Regions from separate parts of the Pseudomonas sp. PGPR40 genome, predicted to be linked through region 1. Evidence: predicted binding sites of a transcription regulator. Region 1 holds the regulator's gene; each other region holds the start of a gene.
The links. The regulator sigma-54, encoded in region 1, starts transcription at its own class of promoters, with help from an activator protein. The targets are predictions, from matches to a motif close to ANTGGCATNNANNTTGCTNT.
Positions count from the first base shown of each region.

Region 2: a site for sigma-54 is predicted at 3,427-3,446, ahead of nirB (nitrite reductase large subunit NirB). Genes of this name have one in related genera too.
Region 3: a site for sigma-54 is predicted at 2,164-2,183, ahead of glnA (glutamate--ammonia ligase). Genes of this name have one in related genera too.

Region 1 covers NZ_JAKLSP010000014.1:52,942-59,660, forward strand. The annotation lists gene MEB48_RS13795 (KpsF/GutQ family sugar-phosphate isomerase) at 1-447, shown strand, start outside; gene MEB48_RS13800 (KdsC family phosphatase) at 448-972, shown strand; gene lptC (LPS export ABC transporter periplasmic protein LptC) at 980-1,552, shown strand; gene lptA (lipopolysaccharide transport periplasmic protein LptA) at 1,539-2,087, shown strand; gene lptB (LPS export ABC transporter ATP-binding protein) at 2,087-2,812, shown strand; gene MEB48_RS13820 (RNA polymerase factor sigma-54) at 2,999-4,492, shown strand; gene hpf (ribosome hibernation-promoting factor, HPF/YfiA family) at 4,572-4,880, shown strand; gene ptsN (PTS IIA-like nitrogen regulatory protein PtsN) at 4,893-5,357, shown strand; gene rapZ (RNase adapter RapZ) at 5,360-6,217, shown strand; gene MEB48_RS13840 (HPr family phosphocarrier protein) at 6,233-6,505, shown strand; gene MEB48_RS13845 (ZIP family metal transporter) at 6,598-6,719, opposite strand, start outside.
Region 2 covers NZ_JAKLSP010000001.1:104,945-111,663, forward strand. The annotation lists gene MEB48_RS00435 (bifunctional 5,10-methylenetetrahydrofolate dehydrogenase/5,10-methenyltetrahydrofolate cyclohydrolase) at 1-451, opposite strand, end outside; gene MEB48_RS00440 (TerC family protein) at 634-1,617, opposite strand; gene MEB48_RS00445 (copper chaperone PCu(A)C) at 1,756-2,214, opposite strand; gene MEB48_RS00450 (SCO family protein) at 2,214-2,819, opposite strand; gene nirB (nitrite reductase large subunit NirB) at 3,655-6,216, shown strand; gene nirD (nitrite reductase small subunit NirD) at 6,216-6,602, shown strand; gene MEB48_RS00465 (CBS domain-containing protein) at 6,634-6,719, shown strand, end outside.
Region 3 covers NZ_JAKLSP010000007.1:81,854-88,572, reverse strand. The annotation lists gene typA (translational GTPase TypA) at 1-357, opposite strand, end outside; gene thiI (tRNA uracil 4-sulfurtransferase ThiI) at 495-1,949, opposite strand; gene glnA (glutamate--ammonia ligase) at 2,281-3,687, shown strand; gene MEB48_RS08465 (chorismate mutase) at 3,821-4,369, shown strand; gene MEB48_RS08460 (DUF4124 domain-containing protein) at 4,471-4,986, shown strand; gene MEB48_RS08455 (DUF4124 domain-containing protein) at 4,983-5,585, shown strand; gene glnL (nitrogen regulation protein NR(II)) at 5,926-6,719, shown strand, end outside.

The sequences.
Region 1 (6,719 bases):
CGTGGCTTTACCGCTGAAGATTTCGCTTTTTCCCACCCCGGGGGTGCCCTTGGCCGCCGCTTGCTACTGAAAGTGGAAAACGTCATGCATGCCGGCACCGAATTGCCGCAAGTAACGTGCGGCACGCTGCTCAAGGATGCCTTGATGGAAATGACCCGCAAGGGGTTGGGCATGACCGTCGTGCTGAGCGCAGATGGGAAACTCGCCGGGATCTTCACCGACGGCGACTTGCGACGCACTCTGGACCGCACCATTGATATTCACAGCACGACCATTGACGAAGTGATGACCGCCCATGGCAAGACCGCCCGCGCCGAGATGCTCGCCGCCGAGGCGCTCAAAATCATGGAAGACCACAAGATCAATGCACTGGTAGTGGTCGACAGCGAAGACCGCCCGGTCGGCGCCTTGAATATGCACGACTTGCTGCGTGCGGGAGTAATCTAAATGAGCACGGACCTGCTGCAACGTGGCAAACAGATCAAACTGGCGGTATTCGACGTCGACGGCGTACTGACCGACGGGCGCTTGTACTTCCTCGAAGACGGTAGCGAATTCAAGACGTTCAACACCCTCGATGGCCAGGGCATCAAGATGTTGATGGCTGCCGGTGTGCAAACCGCGATCATCAGCGGCCGCAAAACGCCGGTGGTCGAACGGCGCGCGAAGAACCTCGGCATTCCACATCTGTTCCAGGGCCGAGAAGACAAACTGGTAGTCCTAGACGGGCTTCTTGCCCAACTCAACCTGAGTTATGAACAAGTGGCTTACCTCGGCGACGACTTGCCAGACCTGCCGGTGATTCGCCGCGTCGGCCTTGGCATGGCGGTAGCCAGCGCCGCCAGTTTCGTGCGCGAACACGCCCATGGCATCACCCAGGCCCGCGGTGGCGAGGGTGCCGCTCGCGAATTCTGCGAGTTGATCCTGCGCGCCCAGGGCCGCCTCGATGCGGCCAATGCCGCGTACCTGTGAGCCCATCATGCTGAGCAAAAAGATTCGCAATATCCTGGTGTTCGGTTGCATCGCGGCGATTTTTGCAGCGGTCGGCTATTGGAACATCAGCCCGGAACGCTTCCTCGACAAGCCGGTGGTGAAGGTCGATGAAAGCGCGATCGACTATTACGCCGTCAACGCCCACAGCGTGCAATACCTGCCCGACGGCAAACTGCAATACGAGATGACGTCGGACAAGGTCGAACACCTGAAAGCGACCGAAGTGACATTGCTGACCAATCCTGACCTGAACATGTTCCGTGGCACCGAATTCCCCTGGCACGTCCAGAGCGAGCGCGGCGAAGTCAATCCGGACGGCACTCAGGTCGAACTGATCGATTCGGTACGAATCACGCGTTTCGATGAGAAAAACCGCAAGACCCTGATTACCACCACTCGCATGACCGTGTTCCCGCAGCAGCAATATGCGCAGACCGATCAACCCGTTAGAATCGACGGCGCTGGCGGTGTATCGACTGGCAACGGAATGAAAGCGTACTTGAAAGAAAGCAGGATACACCTGCTATCGAACGTAAGAGGACAGTATGAGGCTCGTTAAAACTCTCCCTATTTTGCTCAGTCTGGGCGCAGCACTGGGAAGCGTGAGCGCCTGGGCTCTGCCGAATGATCAAGAGCAGCCTATCCGCATCCAGGCCGACGATGCCCAACTGGACGACAAGAATGGCGTGGCCACTTATAAAGGTGACGTGATCATCACCCAGGGCTCGATGAAGGTCACCGGCAACACCGTGACCATCACCCGCACTCCGGCCGGCGACATCGACGTGGTGACTTCGGTGGGCAACCTTGCCTATTTCGAGCAACTGCAAACGGCAGGCGATACCAAGCCGGTTCAGGGCTATGGCGTCACTATCCAGTACCACGCCTCGCAAAACCGTGTCGTTCTGATCGATCGCGCCAAAGTCATCGACAAAGACAACAACGTCACCCAAGGCGAGAAAATCGTCTACGACACGGTCAAAAAGCTTGCGAGCGCCGGTCGCGCCACGGGTAACAAGGTCACCGAGGCGCGTCCTCGCATCGACATGGTGATCCAGCCGAAGAAGAAAACCGACGAGCAAAAGGCCCAGTAATGGCAACTCTGAAAGCTCAGCATCTGGCCAAGAGCTACAAGAGCCGCCAGGTCGTGCGCGACGTCAGCCTGTCCATCGACAGCGGTCAGATCGTCGGCTTGCTTGGCCCTAACGGTGCGGGTAAAACTACCTGTTTCTACATGATTGTCGGTTTGGTACAGGCCGATCAGGGCCGCGTACTGATCGATGACCTGGACGTCAGCCACCAGCCGATGCACGGTCGTGCGAAGGCGGGTATCGGCTATCTTCCGCAAGAAGCGTCGATCTTCCGCAAACTGTCGGTGGCCGACAACATCATGGCCATCCTCGAAACCCGCAAGGAACTCGACAAGGCCGGTCGTCGCCAAGAGCTGGAAAGCCTGCTGCAGGAATTCCACATCCACCACATCCGAGACAACCTTGGCATGAGCCTGTCCGGTGGTGAACGCCGCCGTGTGGAAATCGCCCGGGCCCTGGCTACCAACCCGAAATTCATCCTCCTCGATGAACCCTTCGCCGGCGTAGATCCGATTTCGGTGGGCGATATCAAGCAGATCATCCATCACCTCAAGGCCAAAGGCATTGGCGTGCTGATCACGGACCACAACGTCCGCGAGACCCTGGATATCTGCGAAACGGCCTACATCGTCAACGACGGACAGTTGATCGCCGAAGGTGACTCCGCCACCATCCTGGCCAACGAACTGGTCAAGGAAGTGTATCTGGGCCATGAGTTCCGGCTGTAAGCGCCTGAGGTGCCTGGCCAGGTGCCAAAGCGCTTGTTTCAATAAAAAATCAATAACTTTTTATTGTTACAGCGCTCTAGGCAAACACTTCAGTTTCGGGCATATAATTTGCTTATGTTTGGCGCTTCGGCGCCCTGTAGTGGATGGCGCATGTGCGCCGGCGAATTAAGGTGTTAAGCCCCTGCCATGAAACCATCGCTAGTCTTGAGAATGGGCCAGCAGCTGACGATGACACCGCAGCTGCAACAGGCCATCCGCCTGCTCCAATTGTCGACCCTGGACCTGCAACAGGAAATCCAGGAGGCCCTGGAGTCCAATCCGATGCTCGAACGCCAGGAAGAAGGCGACGACTTCGATAACGCCGACCCCTTGGCCGATAGCGCCGACCAAAAACCCAACGCCGACATTCAGGAACCCTCCTATCAGGAAACCGCCCCGACGGTGGATAACCTCGAGGAAGGTGACTGGAACGAGCGCATTCCCAACGAATTGCCCGTCGATACGGCCTGGGAAGACGTCTACCAGACTAGCGCCAGCAGCCTGCCGAGCAACGATGACGACGAGTGGGATTTCACCACCCGTACGTCGGCCGGTGAAAGCCTGCAAAGCCATTTGCTCTGGCAACTGAACCTGGCACCGATGTCTGACACCGATCGCCTGATCGCTGTGACCCTGATCGACTGCATCAATAATCAGGGCTACCTGGACGAAACCCTCGAGGAAATCCTCGATGCGTTCGACCCGGAACTGGACATCGAACTGGACGAAATCGAAGCCGTCCTGCACCGCATCCAGCAATTCGAACCCGCCGGCATCGGCGCCCGTAACCTCGGGGAATGCCTGCTGCTGCAACTGCGCCAACTGTCCGCCAAGACCCCTTGGCTGGCCGAGGCCAAGCGCCTGGTCACCGACTACATCGACCTGCTCGGCAGCCGCGACTACAGCCAGCTGATGCGCCGCATGAAGCTCAAGGAAGATGAACTGCGCCAGGTCATCGAACTGGTCCAGAGCCTCAACCCGCGCCCGGGCTCACAGATCGAGTCTACCGAAGCCGAATACGTGGTTCCCGACGTGATCGTGCGCAAGGACAACGAGCGCTGGCTGGTGGAATTGAACCAGGAGTCGGTGCCACGCCTGCGGGTCAACGCCCAATACGCCGGTTTCGTACGCCGTGCCGATACCAGCGCTGATAACACCTTCATGCGCAATCAGCTGCAGGAAGCTCGCTGGTTCATCAAGAGCCTGCAAAGCCGCAACGAAACCCTGATGAAAGTGGCCACCCAGATTGTCGAGCATCAGCGCGGCTTTCTTGAATACGGCGACGAAGCCATGAAACCGCTGGTACTGCACGACATCGCCGAAGCGGTGGGCATGCACGAATCGACGATTTCACGGGTGACCACGCAAAAGTTCATGCATACCCCACGGGGCATCTATGAACTGAAATACTTTTTTTCCAGCCACGTCAGTACCTCCGAAGGCGGTGAATGCTCGTCCACGGCGATCCGCGCGATCATCAAAAAACTGGTTGCCGCGGAAAATCAGAAAAAGCCGTTGAGTGACAGCAAGATCGCTGGTTTACTGGAGGCACAAGGCATTCAGGTAGCCCGTCGTACCGTCGCCAAGTACCGCGAATCTTTGGGGATCGCGCCTTCCAGCGAACGGAAGCGGTTGATGTAGCCGCCGGGCTCGCCACAGCGTTCCAGTGGCAGGCATTTCTGCCTGCCGCTTTATGCACTGGCAACGAAGGAGAAGCTGTATGCAAGTCAACATCAGTGGACACCAACTGGAAGTGACCGAACCCCTGCGCACCTATATCGGCGAAAAACTCGACCGATTGGAGAGGCATTTCGACAGGATCACCAACGTGCAAGTCACGATGAACGTCGAGAAGCTGCTGCAGAAGATCGAAGCCACGCTGCATATTCCCGGCGGAGAAGTGGTCGCCAATGCCGAGCATACGGACATGTATGCCGCCATCGACCTGCTGACCGACAAGCTGGATCGCCAACTCAAAAAGCATAAGGAAAAGACCCAGAGCCTCCTCCAGGGCGCGACCGGTCGTTAACACTCCCAACCCATGATCCGACTAGAAACCATCCTGACCCCCGGCCGTTCCCAAGTGAACGCGCCGGGCGGCAGTAAAAAGAAAGCCCTCGAGCAAATTGCCAACCTTATCCACCGCGAAGTGCCGGATCTGGAAATGCAGGACGTCTTCGAGGCTCTGATTGCCCGTGAGAAACTCGGTTCTACCGGTTTCGGCAACGGCATCGCCATCCCCCATTGCCGGCTCAAAGGCTGCACCTCGCCAATCAGTGCGCTGCTGCACCTGGAAGCCCCTATCGATTTCGACGCCATTGATGGCGCCCCGGTTGACCTGCTGTTCGTGCTGCTGGTCCCGGAAGCCGCCACCGATGCACACCTGGAATTGCTCCGTCAGATCGCCAGCATGCTGGATCGCAAGGATGTGCGTGAAAAACTGCGCAGCGCCCCGAGCAACGAAGCCTTGTATCAGGTTGTCCTGGACGAGCAGAGCGGTCACTAATCATGCGCCTGATCATCGTCAGCGGCCGCTCCGGCTCAGGTAAAAGCACCGCCCTCGACGTGCTCGAGGACAACGGCTATTACTGCATCGACAACCTGCCTGCCGGCTTGCTGCCGGAACTGGCCGAACGCGCGCTGATTCACACCGAACTGGCACAACCGCTGGTGGCCGTGTCCATCGATGCACGCAATTTGCCGAGCCACCTGTCACGGTTTCCCGAGCTGCTGGAAGAAGTCCGCGGCCGACATATCCAGTGCGATGTGCTGTACCTGGATGCCGACGAAGAGACCTTGCTCAAACGCTTTTCGGAAACGCGCCGTCGTCACCCGCTGAGCAGCGCCAATCGCTCGCTGGCGGAGGCGATACAGGACGAAACCAAACTGCTGGGGCCTATTGCCGATCTGGCCGACCTCAAGGTCAATACCACCAATCTGAACCTGTATCAGCTACGCGATACCATCAAGCTACGCCTGCTGAATCAGCCGGAGCCCGGTACTGCGTTCCTGGTGGAATCTTTCGGGTTCAAGCGTGGGATGCCGGTGGACGCCGATCTGGTGTTCGACGTGCGCTGCCTGCCCAACCCTTACTGGAAACCGGAGCTGCGGGCACAATCCGGGCTCGATCAACCGGTGGCCGAGTACCTGGCGGCACAGCCGGACGTCGAAGAGATGTTCCAGGACATTTCCTCCTACCTGCTCAAGTGGTTGCCCCGTTTTGCCGCCAGCAACCGCGCCTATGTCACCATTGCCATTGGCTGCACCGGCGGGCATCACCGCTCTGTCTACCTGACCGAACGTCTGGGTCAGGTCCTGCAAAAAACCCTGAAGAACGTCCAGGTTCGCCACCGCGACCTCAGCTAAAGGATTCACATCGCGATGCCTGCTCTGGAAATCGAAATCATCAACAAGCTGGGCCTGCATGCTCGCGCGTCGGCAAAATTCGTTGGAGTGGCGGGTCAGTATCCCTGCCAGATCAGGGTAGGACGTACGCCAGAATCCGTGGTGGACGGCAAAAGCATCATGGCCATGATGATGCTGGCCGCTGGCAAGGGCACCAAAATCCACCTGAGTACCGAAGGTGAGCAGGAACAGGAAGCGCTGGACGCACTGGTGAAGTTGATCAACAACTTCTTCGACGAAGGCGAATAAAAGCAGCCTCGTTTCACTCGACAGCTCCTACAAGGATCGGCATGCAGTAGGAGCTGTCGAGTGAAACGAGGCTGCGATCTTTTGATCTTTTTTCAGGCCAACGCCGTATCCATCACCATCATCAAACAAAATCCAATCAGCAGTCCCAGGCTGGCCAGTTTGTCGTGACCACGGCGGCGCGACTCGGGAATCACTTCGTGAGTCACCACCAGCA
Region 2 (6,719 bases), on a different contig from region 1:
GGGTCAGTACCTCCATGCCTTGCACCAGCCCACCGACGTTTTCCCGATGAAAACCGTCCACGTCCTTGATTGGGTCGATGGCATGGATCACCGCCTGTTCATCGATAGCGTTCGGCAAGGGCAGTTGCACCAGGATGCCGTTCACCGTGGCGTCGGCGTTGAGTTGCGCAATCAGTTCCAGAACCTGGGCCTGGTTGGCGGTTTCCGGCAGGCGGTATTCAAGGGAGCGGATGCCGACTTCCTTGGCGCGCAGCAGTTTATTGCGCACATACACGTGGCTGGCCGGGTCGTCACCGACTAACACGACCGCCAAGGCGGGATAGATCTGCTGGCCGGCCAGGGCCAGAACCTCTTCCCGGACCTCGTCGAGGACCTTGGCTGAAATGGCTTTGCCATCGATATCGCGGGCAAGTGATGGGGTACTGCTGATCAAATGCGTCACCGTCGTCATTGAAAGAGCAGGGCGCAGGTTACCAGTCGATGACTACCCTGTACCACCCGCAGCAGATGGGCAGGATGTTATTAATGTCGTCGAACCCGTAGAAGCCCGGCTTGCCGGCGAAGGCGATTTCATGGGCACTGCCTGACGTGAGGCCGTTTTCGCTGGCAAGTCGGAACGCCGCATCGCAGCTCCTACAGGGATCGCATTCGATCTTTCTCAGACGTTTTTTTCCGACTCATGATCAGGCTCAACAGCACTGACGTCAGAATGATCCCGCCGACAACGGTCAGCGACCATTCAACCGGCATGTGAAACCACGGCATCAGCGTCATCTTGGCGCCGATGAACACCAGCACGATCGCCAAGCCGTATTTGAGCAGGTGGAAACGATCAGCCATGTCGGCCAGCAGGAAATACAGCGCCCGCAGGCCCATGATCGCGAAGATGTTTGATGTGAACACAATGTACGGATCGGTGGTGACGGCGAAGATCGCCGGGATGCTGTCGACCGCAAACATCAAGTCACTGGTCTCGATCAGCACCAGCACCAGAAACATCGGCGTCGCCCAGTACCGACCGTCTTGCACCACAAAAAAACGCTCGCCATGAAACCCGTCGGTGACACGCAGATGACCGTGCATCCAACGCAATAAGGGGTTTTTATCGAGGTCAGGCCGCTGATGGGCGAATGCCAGCATCTTGAACCCGGTGATGATCAGGAACACACCGAACGCATACAGCAGCCATGCGAACTGCGACACCAGCCACACGCCGGCGAAAATCATCGCCGCACGCATCACGATTGCCCCGAGCACGCCATATAACAACATCCGGCGCTGCAACTCCGGCGGCACGGCGAAGTAGCCGAAAATCATCACGAAGACGAACATGTTGTCGATCGACAGCGACTGCTCAATCAAATAGCCCGTGAGAAATTCCAGCGTTTTGCGCTGGGCGATCTCGCGCCCGAATTCGCCATTCAAGTACCACCAGAGCAATCCCGCGAAGGCCAGCGCCAGCGCGCACCAGGCAATCACCCAGCACGACGCTTCGCGCACCGATACCCTATGCGCCTTGCGCCCGCCAAAGACAAACAGATCCATGGCCAGCATGGCGATGATGAAGAAGATGAAGGCGACCCACATCCAGAGTTCGCCGATGTTCATGGGCTGCATGTCGCTCTCCCTGCGGGGTCTTGTTCTGGAGCCGACGGGTTCATGCTAGCGGGGAGACTAGGGTGAAGAAAAATCGATTATTCTTCACCGACAATTCGTAATTTACGAAGTGTTGCTGACAAATCCTCAGCAAAGCTCTCAATGCATCTTGCTGTGATCCTGCATGCCGAGCGCCCGCGCCTCGGCGTCAATCTTGATCGTCTCCTTTTCGCCTTTGGCGTTTTCCACGGTCAGGATCAGGGGCACTTTATCGCCTTCCTTAACCTGGGCCGTCAGGTCCATCAACATGATGTGGTAGCCATGGGGATCGAAGCTCACCGGTTTGCCGGCCGGCAGCGCGACGGATTCGACCTGGCTCATGCTCATCACATCGTTGTTCATGCTGGATTGGTGAACTTGCACGATGTTCGCTACCGGCGACTGCACACTGAGCAGTTTGCTGTCGCTGTCGGCCTGCAGGGTCATGAAGGCACCGGTCGAATGCTGACCGGCTACCGTTGCACGAACCCAGGCGTCGTTCACCTGGGTTTGAGCGGATACTTGCCAGGCCGCACCAATCAGGGAAAGGGCCAAGACCAGCTGTTTAAACGAAGTCATCAACAGACCTCCATGACGGTGAGCAGGTCTTCTGCACACTCTTGAGCGGTAAGGGACGCGGACAGCCCCAGGCGCAAAGTGCCTCGGGAGTCGAAAACGAAGCTGGTCGCGGTATGAGAGAGGGTATAGGTCGAGCCGCTCGGGACCTTTTCATAGAACACGCCGAACTCCTTGGCGGTGGCGGCGGTTTCTTCCAGCGTGCCGTACAGCGCCTCGAAACTCGGATCGAACGTCTTCACGTAAGCATCGAGCATTTGCGGCGTATCGCGCTCGGGGTCCAGGGTGATGAAGATCACTTGCAGGCGCTCACCATCGCGGCCCATCAGTTTTTTCGCCTGCGCCGCACGGGCCAGCGTCGTCGGGCAGACCGCCGGGCACTGGGTGAAACCGAAGAAGATCATCGGCATCAGGCCACGGTAGCTGCCGAGCATCCGATACTCGCCCTGCGCGTCCTTGAGCTTGAAGGTACGCCCCATGATCTTGTCGCTGAGGTCCTTGCCGTACTTGAACGACAGCTTGCTGCTGTCATCGCAGCCGGCGAGCAGGCCAAGGCTCAGCAGGCTCATGCCGCGCAGGACCGTGCGACGGGTATACAACGTACTCATGGAAAAAAGCATCCTGTGTAGCGACCGGGAATCTACAGTGCTGATCAATCGATGAAAAAAAGCGCAGGGATGTTAACAAACTGTTGCCCTGTGGCGCTCAATCGATGGCCAACCGGCATGCGCCAAAAGGTCGCGGCCTCAGGATAGATGAAAGTACAAATGACTCATGTAGGGATACAGCCAAAGCAAGCACCGAGAACCTGTGGCGAAGGGAGCTTGCCCCCGATGCCAGTCAATTAAGCAAATCCCCTGTAGGAGCGAGCTTGCTCGCGAAGAGGGCAGTACAGTCAACATTGATGTCGCCTGACATACCGCTTCGCGAGCAAGCTCGCTCCTACAGGGTTCCGCGGCTTAATTGCCTGGCATTTGTCGTGAGCGGTATTGACCGCCATATGCACTTTTATAAAGCGCGATGCCATAAAAACGTGCACGTGCATCGAGCGGTGCACTGAGTGTTTGCCATCTGTGAGTGCCCGTAGCTGATCCGCGCAACGGTTTCTGAAACACCGTCTAACCCCTGTAAAACTCGCCTATTTCGCAGTCTCCAGCCTGGTTCCCGACTGTTCAGTCATCAGTTTTACAAACAGGATGAAGTGTCCACCCACCGACTGGCACAAAGACTGCATTCATCCCTTCAGCCATCCTGAAAAAGATGGGCAGCCCACTCGATCAACGAAGATCGACCGGCCGAGCAGGTCGTGGGCAACATCGGTGGATCAGGCGAAGACGCCAGGTCGAACACCGCGAAGAACAGGCAAAGACGCCTGAAACCGAGAGGTTTCAGGCGTTTTTTTTTGCTTTTTTAACCGTGATTGGCTTTGGCTGGGTGCTTACTATGAATTCCAATGTTGCCGCGTTGAACAAACTGCAAACGCTGATCGTGATCGGCAATGGCATGGTCGGCCACCATTGTGTCGAGCAGCTCATCGAGCGCGGCGCCCTCGACCACTATCGGCTGCACGTTTTCAGCGAAGAGCCGATGCGTGCCTATGACCGTGTGCATCTGTCCGAGTATTTCGGCGGTCGCGATGCCGAGTCGCTGGCCCTGGGCGAAGCCTCTCTGTACCAGACACCGGGCGTTACCCTGCATCTGGGCGTACCGGTACTGGAAATCGACCGCAACCGCCGTCAGGTGATCACATCCCAAGGTTGCGTCTCGTACGACAAACTGGTTCTGGCCACCGGGTCTTATCCCTTTGTGCCGCCTATTGAAGGTGCTGAAGGTGACTCGCGCCTGGTCTATCGCACCCTTGAAGACCTCGACGCCATTCGTGCCGCAGCGGCCAATGCCCGGCGTGGCGTGGTGGTCGGCGGTGGTCTGCTCGGTCTGGAAGCCGCCAACGCCCTGAAAAGCCTGGGCCTGGAAGCGCATGTGGTGGAATTTGCCCCGCGCCTGATGCCAGTGCAACTGGACGAGCAGGGTGGCCTGGCGCTGAAGGCGCAGATCGAGCGGCTCGGCGTGGGTGTGCACTTGTCCCGTGGCACGCAGTCGATCAGTGCCGGCGAGCAGTACCGCTACCGGATGAATTTTGCCAATGAAGAATTCCTCGAAGCCGACCTGATCGTGTTCTCCGCCGGCATCCGTGCGCAAGATGCGCTGGGCCGCCAATGTGCGCTGGACATCGGTCCGCGTGGCGGCGTGGTGATCGACGATCAGTACCTGACCAGCGATCCGAACATCTATGCCATCGGCGAGTGCGCCGCCTGGAATGGCAGCCTCTTCGGTCTGGTCGCTCCCGGTTATCAGATGGCCCGTGGCGTCGCGTCGCTGCTGTGCAATCAAGTGGCGGAGCCGTTCCAGGGCGCCGACATGTCGACCAAGCTCAAACTGCTCGGCGTCGATGTTGGCTCCATCGGCGATGCTCACGCCCAGACGCCGGGTGCGCGCAGCTACCAGTTCATCGATGAGGCAACCGCGAGCTATCGCCGCCTGGTGGTGGATGCTGACAGCAAGCGCGTGCTCGGCGCGGTGCTGGTCGGCGACAACAGCTATTACGACACCCTGCTGCAATACATGCAGAACGGCATTGCCTTGCCGTCGGAACCGGCCAGCTTGATCCTGCCTTCGTCCGCCGGCGCGCCAACCCTGGGCCCGGGCGCGTTGCCCGAGTCGGCGACCGTGTGCTCGTGCCATAACGTCACCAAGGGCTCGATCTGCTCGGCCATCGACGGTGGCTGCACCGACTTGGGCCTGCTCAAGTCACAGACCAAGGCTTGCACCGGTTGCGGCGGTTGCGCCGGGCTGCTCAAGCAAGTGTTCGAACATGAATTGATTGCCCGTGGCGTCAGTGTCGACAAGAGCCTGTGCGAACACTTCGCCTACACCCGTCAGGAGCTTTATGCGCTGGTGCGGGTAGAAGGGGTGATCACCTTCGAAGAACTGCTGGCCAAGCACGGCCGTGGCCACACCGGTTGCGACGTGTGCAAACCGGCGGTGGGTTCGATTCTCGCCTCGTGCTGGAACCAGCCGATCATGGACGCCTCGCTGGTGCCGTTGCAGGACACCAACGACACCTTCATGGCCAACATGCAGAAAAACGGCACCTATTCGGTGGTGCCGCGCATCGCCGGGGGCGAGATCACCGCCGACAAGCTGATCGCGATCGGCGTGGTGGCGAAGAAATACGACCTCTACACCAAAATCACCGGCGGCCAGCGCATCGACTTGTTCGGCGCGCAGTTGCATCAGTTGCCGGACATCTGGTCCGAGCTGATCGAGGCGGGGTTCGAAACCGGGCACGCCTATGGCAAATCGACCCGCACGGTGAAGTCTTGCGTCGGCAGCACCTGGTGCCGTTACGGCGTGCAGGACAGCGTGAAAATGGCCCTGACCCTCGAGGACCGCTACAAAGGCCTGCGCTCGCCGCACAAGCTCAAGTTCGCGGTCTCCGGCTGCACCCGTGAATGTGCCGAGGCGCAAAGCAAGGACGTGGGCGTGATCGCCACCGAGAACGGCTGGAACCTCTACGTGGCCGGTAACGGCGGCATGCGCCCACGCCACGCCGAGCTGTTCGCCACCGACCTCGACGATGAAACCCTGATCCGTTACATCGACCGCTTCCTGATGTTCTACATCCGCACCGCCGACAAGCTGCAGCGCACTTCGGTCTGGCGCGAAAGCCTGGAGGGTGGCCTGGATTACCTCAAGGACGTGATCATCAAAGACAGCCTGGGACTTGGCGCGGAACTTGAATCGCAGATGCAACTGGTGGTCAACCGCTACGAATGCGAATGGGCCAACGCCCTCAAAGACCCGGAAAAACTCAAGCGCTTCCGTACCTTCGTCAACGATCAGCGCCCGGACCCGGACATCCATTTTGTTCAGGAACGCGGTCAACGCCGGCCGATCATGGCCGCCGAACTCAACCTTATCCCTGTCACCGAGGAGAATGCCTGATGAGCCAGTCCACTACCCAGCGTGTCGATACCCTTGCAACCGCGGCCAATGCTCAGGCTTGGCAAGCGGTGTGCAGCCAGCAGGATCTGGTCAGCAACTCCGGCGTTGTCGTCTGGCTCGACGGCGCCCAGGTGGCGCTGTTCTACCTGCCGCAGGCCGAGGGTCGCACCCTCTTCGCGATCGACAACCATGATCCACAATCCGGCGCGAACGTCATCGGCCGCGGATTGATCGGCAGCCTCAAGGGCGATCTGGTGGTGGCTTCGCCGATCTACAAGCAGCATTTCCGTCTCGAAGACGGCAGTTGCCTGGAGTACCCGGAGCAGCGCTTGCGGGTCTGGCCGGTGCGCCTGAACGCCGGCATCGTGGAAGTCGCGGCGGCTTGACTGCCGCCCTGAACCGTATCGGAGAACGTTGATGAAGACAGCCGCACAGTTGCTGAAACTCAAAGTCGTGCAAAACCAGCAGGTGCACAGCATCGCACCGGATCAGATGGTCCTCGA
Region 3 (6,719 bases), on a different contig from region 1:
GGCTTCGAAAGCCTTCTTGGTCACGAAACGGGTTTGCGGCATAGGGCCGTCTTGAGCGTCAACCAGCAGCAGAACGGAGTCAACCATCGACATTACGCGTTCAACTTCGCCGCCGAAGTCGGCGTGGCCCGGGGTATCCACGATGTTGATGTGGTAGCCGTTCCAGTTGATGGCGGTGTTTTTCGCCAGAATGGTAATACCGCGTTCTTTCTCCTGGTCGTTGGAGTCCATCACGCGCTCGTCGTTGAGCTCGTTGCGCTCCAGGGTGCCGGATTGACGCAAGAGTTTGTCTACCAGGGTGGTTTTACCATGGTCAACGTGAGCAATGATGGCGATGTTGCGTAGATTTTCGATCACTTGTGTATCTCGATCAGAGGATTCGGTGTGCTGACAAGTCTTGGCAGCGATTAACGTTGCGTCCGTAAAGCCGTTACAGCTTGACGGCGGCGTCGGGGGGCCGGTGACGCAGGCCACAGGCAAACAGCCCCGGGCACTTAGCTCGGTCGATAAACGCGCACATTGGCATGCCCCTCACTGAGCAAATGGTGGGCATGCAGGCGACTCATCACGCCTTTGTCGCAATAGAGCAGGTACTGGCGAGTAGGGTCCAGTTCCTTGAAACGAGCGTTCAGTGCATAAAACGGCATCGTTTGTACCTCGATGCCAGAAAGCGTAAGCGGGTCGTCTTCAGCGGCATCAGGATGACGGATGTCGATGACGATTTGCCCCGCCAGCGCTTCGCTGACTTCTTCAATCTGCAAGTCCTGGCCCAATTCGTCGATCACGCGATCGATCGGCACCAGTTTGGCGTTCTCGAGCGCACGCTCGAGTACCGCCATATCGAATTCTTTCTCTTCATGCTCCACGCGATGGCGCTTGGCGTGAGTCTTGGGGTTCACCGAGATGACCCCGCAGTACTCCGGCATGTGCTTGGCGAAGTCGGCAGTGCCGATTTCGTTGGCCAGGTCGATGATGTCCTGCTTGTGACTGGCGATCAGCGGACGCAAGACCAGCTTATCGGTCACGCAGTCGATCACGGACAGGTTCGGCAACGTCTGGCTCGACACCTGGGAAATCGCTTCGCCGGTGACCAGCGCTTCGATGTCCAGCCGATCGGCAATACGGGAAGCAGCGCGCAACATCATACGCTTCAAAACTACACCCATATGACTGTTATCGACTTTACCGAGAATTTCTCCCAGTACTTCCTCGAACGGCACACTGACAAATAACACGCGTTGGGAGCTGCCGTACTTCTTCCAGATGAAGTGCGCGACTTCCATGACGCCCAGTTCGTGGGCACGTCCGCCCAGATTGAAGAAGCAGAAATGGCTCATCAGCCCGCGGCGCATGATCTGGTAGGCGGCGACAGTGGAGTCGAAGCCGCCGGACATCAGTACAAGCGTCTGTTCCAGGGCACCCAGCGGATAACCGCCGATGCTGTTGTGCTGGCTATGGATCACGAACAACCGTTTGTCGCGAATTTCGATGCGAACTTCGATTTCCGGCTCTTTGAGCGAGATTCCGGCGGCGCCGCACTGACGACGCAGTTGGCTGCCGACGTATTTCTCGACATCCATGGAGCTGAATTCGTGCTTGCCGGCACGCTTGCAGCGCACCGAAAAAATCTTCCCGGCCAACGCATCACCGAAATGCTGTTTGCACTTGGCGACGATGTCGTCGAAGTCGCCCAACGGGTATTCATCGACCTGCAGGAAATGCGCAATGCCCGGCATGCAGCTCAGGCGCTCGGTCATCTCCGCCAGGGCTTTCGGATCGCTGACGCGGGTTTCCAGCTCGAGATTGTCCCACACACCGTTCACCACCACGGCCGGGTCCAGATCGCGGAGCACGGTACGGATGTTTTTGGCCAACTGGCGGATGAAACGCATCCGTACCGGGCGGCTCTTGATGGTGATCTCGGGGAAGACTTTTACGATTAGTTTCATGAAAACAGCGCGCGCTGGGCCAGCCGAAAAAGGGGGGCGCGGATTATAGCGGAAATTGCTCAAGGTTTAACCAGTTAATGTAGAGAAGGTTTTACACGCACCAAAACAGGTCATTTATAGATTTCGACGCTACATTACAGGGCAATGTTTTGCGCTTTTCGAGGCACTACAGCTTTATAAGCGTGATATTGGGGCAAAAAACCCATGGTGGGGCACTGGCATGCAATTTGCTCCCTTGTGAGGCAGGTTGCCTTGGCAGAGTATTCGCGCCGGCATCACCCACATTTAAGGGCATCCACCTACTAGCCCTAAGCCACCCGGAGAGGACACTATGTCGAAGTCGGTTCAACTCATCAAAGATCATGACGTCAAGTGGATTGATCTGCGCTTCACGGACACCAAAGGCACTCAGCACCACGTGACCATGCCGGCTCGCGATGGGCTGGATGAAGCTTTCTTCGAAGAAGGCAAAATGTTCGACGGTTCCTCCATCGCTGGCTGGAAAGGCATCGAAGCCTCCGACATGATCCTGATGCCGGACGACAGCACTGCCGTTCTCGACCCGTTCACCGAAGAGCCGACCCTGATCCTGGTTTGCGACGTGATCGAGCCTTCGACCATGCAAGGCTACGACCGTGACCCACGTGCGATCGCCAAGCGTGCCGAGGAATACCTGAAGTCGACCGGTATCGGCGACACCGTATTCGTGGGTCCAGAGCCTGAATTCTTCATCTTCGACGAAGTGAAGTTCAAGTCCGACATCTCCGGCTCCATGTTCAAAATCTTCTCCGAACAAGGTTCGTGGATGTCCGACCAGGACGTGGAAGGCGGCAACAAAGGCCACCGTCCAGGCGTCAAAGGCGGCTACTTCCCGGTTCCGCCGTTCGACCACGACCACGAAATCCGTACCTCCATGTGCAACGCCATGGAAGAAATGGGCCTGGTCATCGAAGTTCACCACCACGAAGTGGCGACTGCCGGCCAAAACGAAATCGGCGTGAAGTTCAACACCCTGGTTGCCAAGGCTGACGAAGTTCAAACCCTGAAGTACTGCGTACACAACGTTGCTGACGCCTACGGCCGCACCGCGACCTTCATGCCTAAGCCTCTGTACGGCGACAACGGTTCGGGCATGCACGTTCACCTGTCCATCGCCAAAGATGGCAAGAACACCTTCGCTGGCGAAGGCTATGCCGGCCTGTCCGATACCGCTCTGTACTTCATCGGCGGCATCATCAAGCACGGTAAGGCGCTGAACGGCTTCACCAACCCGTCGACCAACTCCTACAAGCGTCTGGTCCCAGGTTTCGAAGCACCCGTGATGCTGGCCTACTCGGCTCGTAACCGTTCGGCTTCGATCCGTATTCCTTACGTGTCCAGCCCTCGCGCTCGCCGTATCGAAGCTCGCTTCCCGGATCCGGCAGCTAACCCGTACCTGGGCTTCGCTGCACTGTTGATGGCTGGCCTGGACGGCATCCAGAACAAGATCCACCCAGGCGACGCTGCTGACAAAAACCTGTACGACCTGCCGCCTGAAGAGGCGAAAGAGATCCCACAAGTTTGCGGCAGCCTGAAAGAAGCCCTGGAAGAGCTGGACAAAGGTCGTGCGTTCCTGACCAAAGGCGGCGTTTTCAGCGACGACTTCATCGACGCTTACATCGCCCTGAAAAGCGAAGAAGAAATCAAGGTTCGTACCTTCGTACACCCACTGGAATATGAGCTGTACTACAGCTGCTGATCCGGTAGCGCTGCAACACGCGGCGTGACAAAAAAAGGCCTCCTTCGGGAGGCCTTTTTTATGGGCGACCGCCTGTCATCGGGTGCTCGGTTGCGTGCATCATGGCCTTCATCCGATAAAGACGAGATGCCCCATGCGCCTACGCCCATGCCTTGCCCTGCTCACCGCCCTGCTGACCAACAGCGCTTTTGCCAGCCCGGCACCTGCCGCCCTGGCCCCGCTGCTTGGCACCATCGAAGAACGCCTGGCAATTGCCGATCAGGTCGCGCTGAGCAAATGGGACAGCGGCAAACCGGTCGAAGACCGTCAGCGCGAGCGCGAAGTCATTGCCGGCGCCGTCGCCCTGGCACCTGCTTATAAATTGAGCAACGAAACCGTCGAACAGTTCTTCTCGGCGCAGATCGAGGCCAACAAACTGGTGCAATACGCGCACCTGTCTGACTGGCATGCGCAAGGCAAGGCGCCCAACGATCCTCGCCCCGATCTCGTCGGACAGATCCGCCCACAACTTGATCGGTTACAAAAACGCCTGCTGCAACAACTGGCCGATTTCAGCTCTTATCGCAACGACCCTCAGTGCCCGGCCTGGCTGGCCAAGGCCAATAAAACCGGCGCCCAAGCGCCATTGCGCGAGCTTGCCCAGGTACGTGCCACCGCTGAGTTGTGCAGCGCCAGCCGCTGAGCCGACCTGCCGATGTGCGCTGAAGTGCTCTATGCTCAGCGCTTAGTCGCCATGAACGGAATTGGGCCGGACACTTGCCCAACGGCCAATGGAAGCCTGCGATGCGCTCATTGTTGTTATGCCTGCTTGTGCTGATCGCCCTGCCCGCCGCCGCGCAGATCTACAAGTACACCGACGCCAACGGCAACACCGCGTACAGCAATCAACCGCCTTATGGCGTAAAAGCTCAACCCGTGGAGTTGCCACCGCTCAATAGCGTCGAGCTTCAACCACCGAGCGAGCCAGTAGCGCCTGCGCAATCCAGTCGCCGTGAACAGCCCAACAGCGCCTATCAGGTGCTGGAGTTGACCGGTCTGCCCACCGAAGAAGCCTTGCGCGCCAACAACGGCACGTTCACTGTTGGCGTATTGATCCAGCCGCGCCTGCAAGGCCCCCATCAATTGAGGCTGTTACTGGACGATCAACCCTACGGCCAACCGAGCAACGTACCGATTCTGCAACTGGTGAACATCGACCGTGGCGAACACCGCCTCGCGGTGCAGGTAATCGATGGGCAAAATGTCGTGCAGCAGAGCCCCACCGTGACTTTCACCGTACAACGGGTGCATAAGCCTTGAAGTTCTGGCTGTTGGTCGCTTGCCTGATCTGCCTGCCGGCAATGGCCGAGGTTTTTACCTATATCGACGCCCAAGGCAATCGGGTCTTTACCGATCAGCCGGGCACTCGTAACGCCAAGCGTGTGCCACTGGCGACCAGCAATCGAATGTCGGCCAACCCGAATGGCGCCGCGCCAGTCACGGACACAAAAGCCAAACCATTGTTTCATTACGACATGCTTCGTGTGCTGGTGCCGGACCCGGATGCCACGATCCGTAGCACTGCTGGTGAATTGATCGTCAGCGTTACCAGCGAACCCGGCCTGCAACAGGGCCATCGGTATCGTCTGCTGCTGGATGGCCAGCCCACCGCCGAGCCCGGTCCGAGCCCGGTGTTCGCCCTGAGTAATATCGATCGCGGCAGCCATCACTTATCGGTGGAAATCCTCGACGAACACGGCCGCACCGTTGAACGCACGGCCAATCAACCCTTCCACATGCAGCGCATTTCCCTCGCACAAAAACGCCAGGTCAAACCCTGCGCCCTCACCGACTACGGCCAACGGCCGGAATGCCCGCTCAAAGATAAACCTGAAGAAGAAAAAAGCTTCTGGCGCTAATGCCCGTCAGTCAAGCGCAACCCTGTAGGAGCGAGCTTGCTCGCGAAAGCGGTGTATCAGGCGACATCAATGTTGGCTGTCCTGCCGTCTTCGCGAGCAAGCTTCGCTCCTACAGTTCAGGTTTGCGCACCATATTGGTGCAACCGAGTGCACAATACTCATATCCCAACCCATTTTGGTTCGAAAGTACCCGTAAAAGCTGGCAGAACGCCACGCAAAAGAGCGTCAAACGCCTGTTTCACGCTCTAAACGCTTCTTTTCGGAGCCTTGGTTTGGTTTTTGCATTTTCCCCGTATCGGCGCGTTATTCACGCGCATGCCCTGCTCCAAAAGAGGTCCTGATGACCATTAGCGACGCACTGCACCGCTTGCTACTCGACAACCTGACCACCGCCACCATTCTGCTCGACGCCGAACTGCGCCTTGAGTACATGAACCCGGCGGCGGAGATGCTGCTGGCCATCAGCGGTCAGCGAAGCCATGGGCAGTTCATCAGCGAATTGTTCACCGAGTCCACCGAAGCGCTGAATTCCCTGCGTCAGGCGGTCGAGCAGGCGCATCCGTTCACCAAACGTGAAGCGATGCTCACCGCCCTCACCGGCCAGACCCTGACCGTCGACTACGCCGTGACACCGATCCTGAGCAATGGCGCTACGCTGCTGCTGCTGGAGGTTCACCCGCGTGACCGCTTGCTGCGGATCACCAAGGAAGAGGCGCAACTGTCGAAACAGGAAACCAGCAAGATGCTGGTACGCGGCCTCGCCCACGAGATCAAAAACCCGCTGGGCGGGATTCGTGGCGCGGCTCAGCTGCTCGCCCGTGAATTGCCGGAAGAAAGCCTGCGCGATTACACCAACGTCATCATTGAAGAAGCCGATCGCCTGCGCAATCTGGTGGATCGCATGCTCGGCTCCAACAAATTGCCGTCATTGGCCATGTGCAACGTCCATGAAGTGTTGGAACGCGTGGGTCAGTTGGTAGAGGCCGAAAGTCAGGGATGCATCACTTTGGTGCGCGACTACGATCCAAGCATTCCGGATGTCTTGATTGATCGCGAACAGATGATTCAAGCCGTGCTGAACATCGTACGCAACGCGATGCAGGCCATCAGCAGTCAGAACGAACTGCGCCTTGG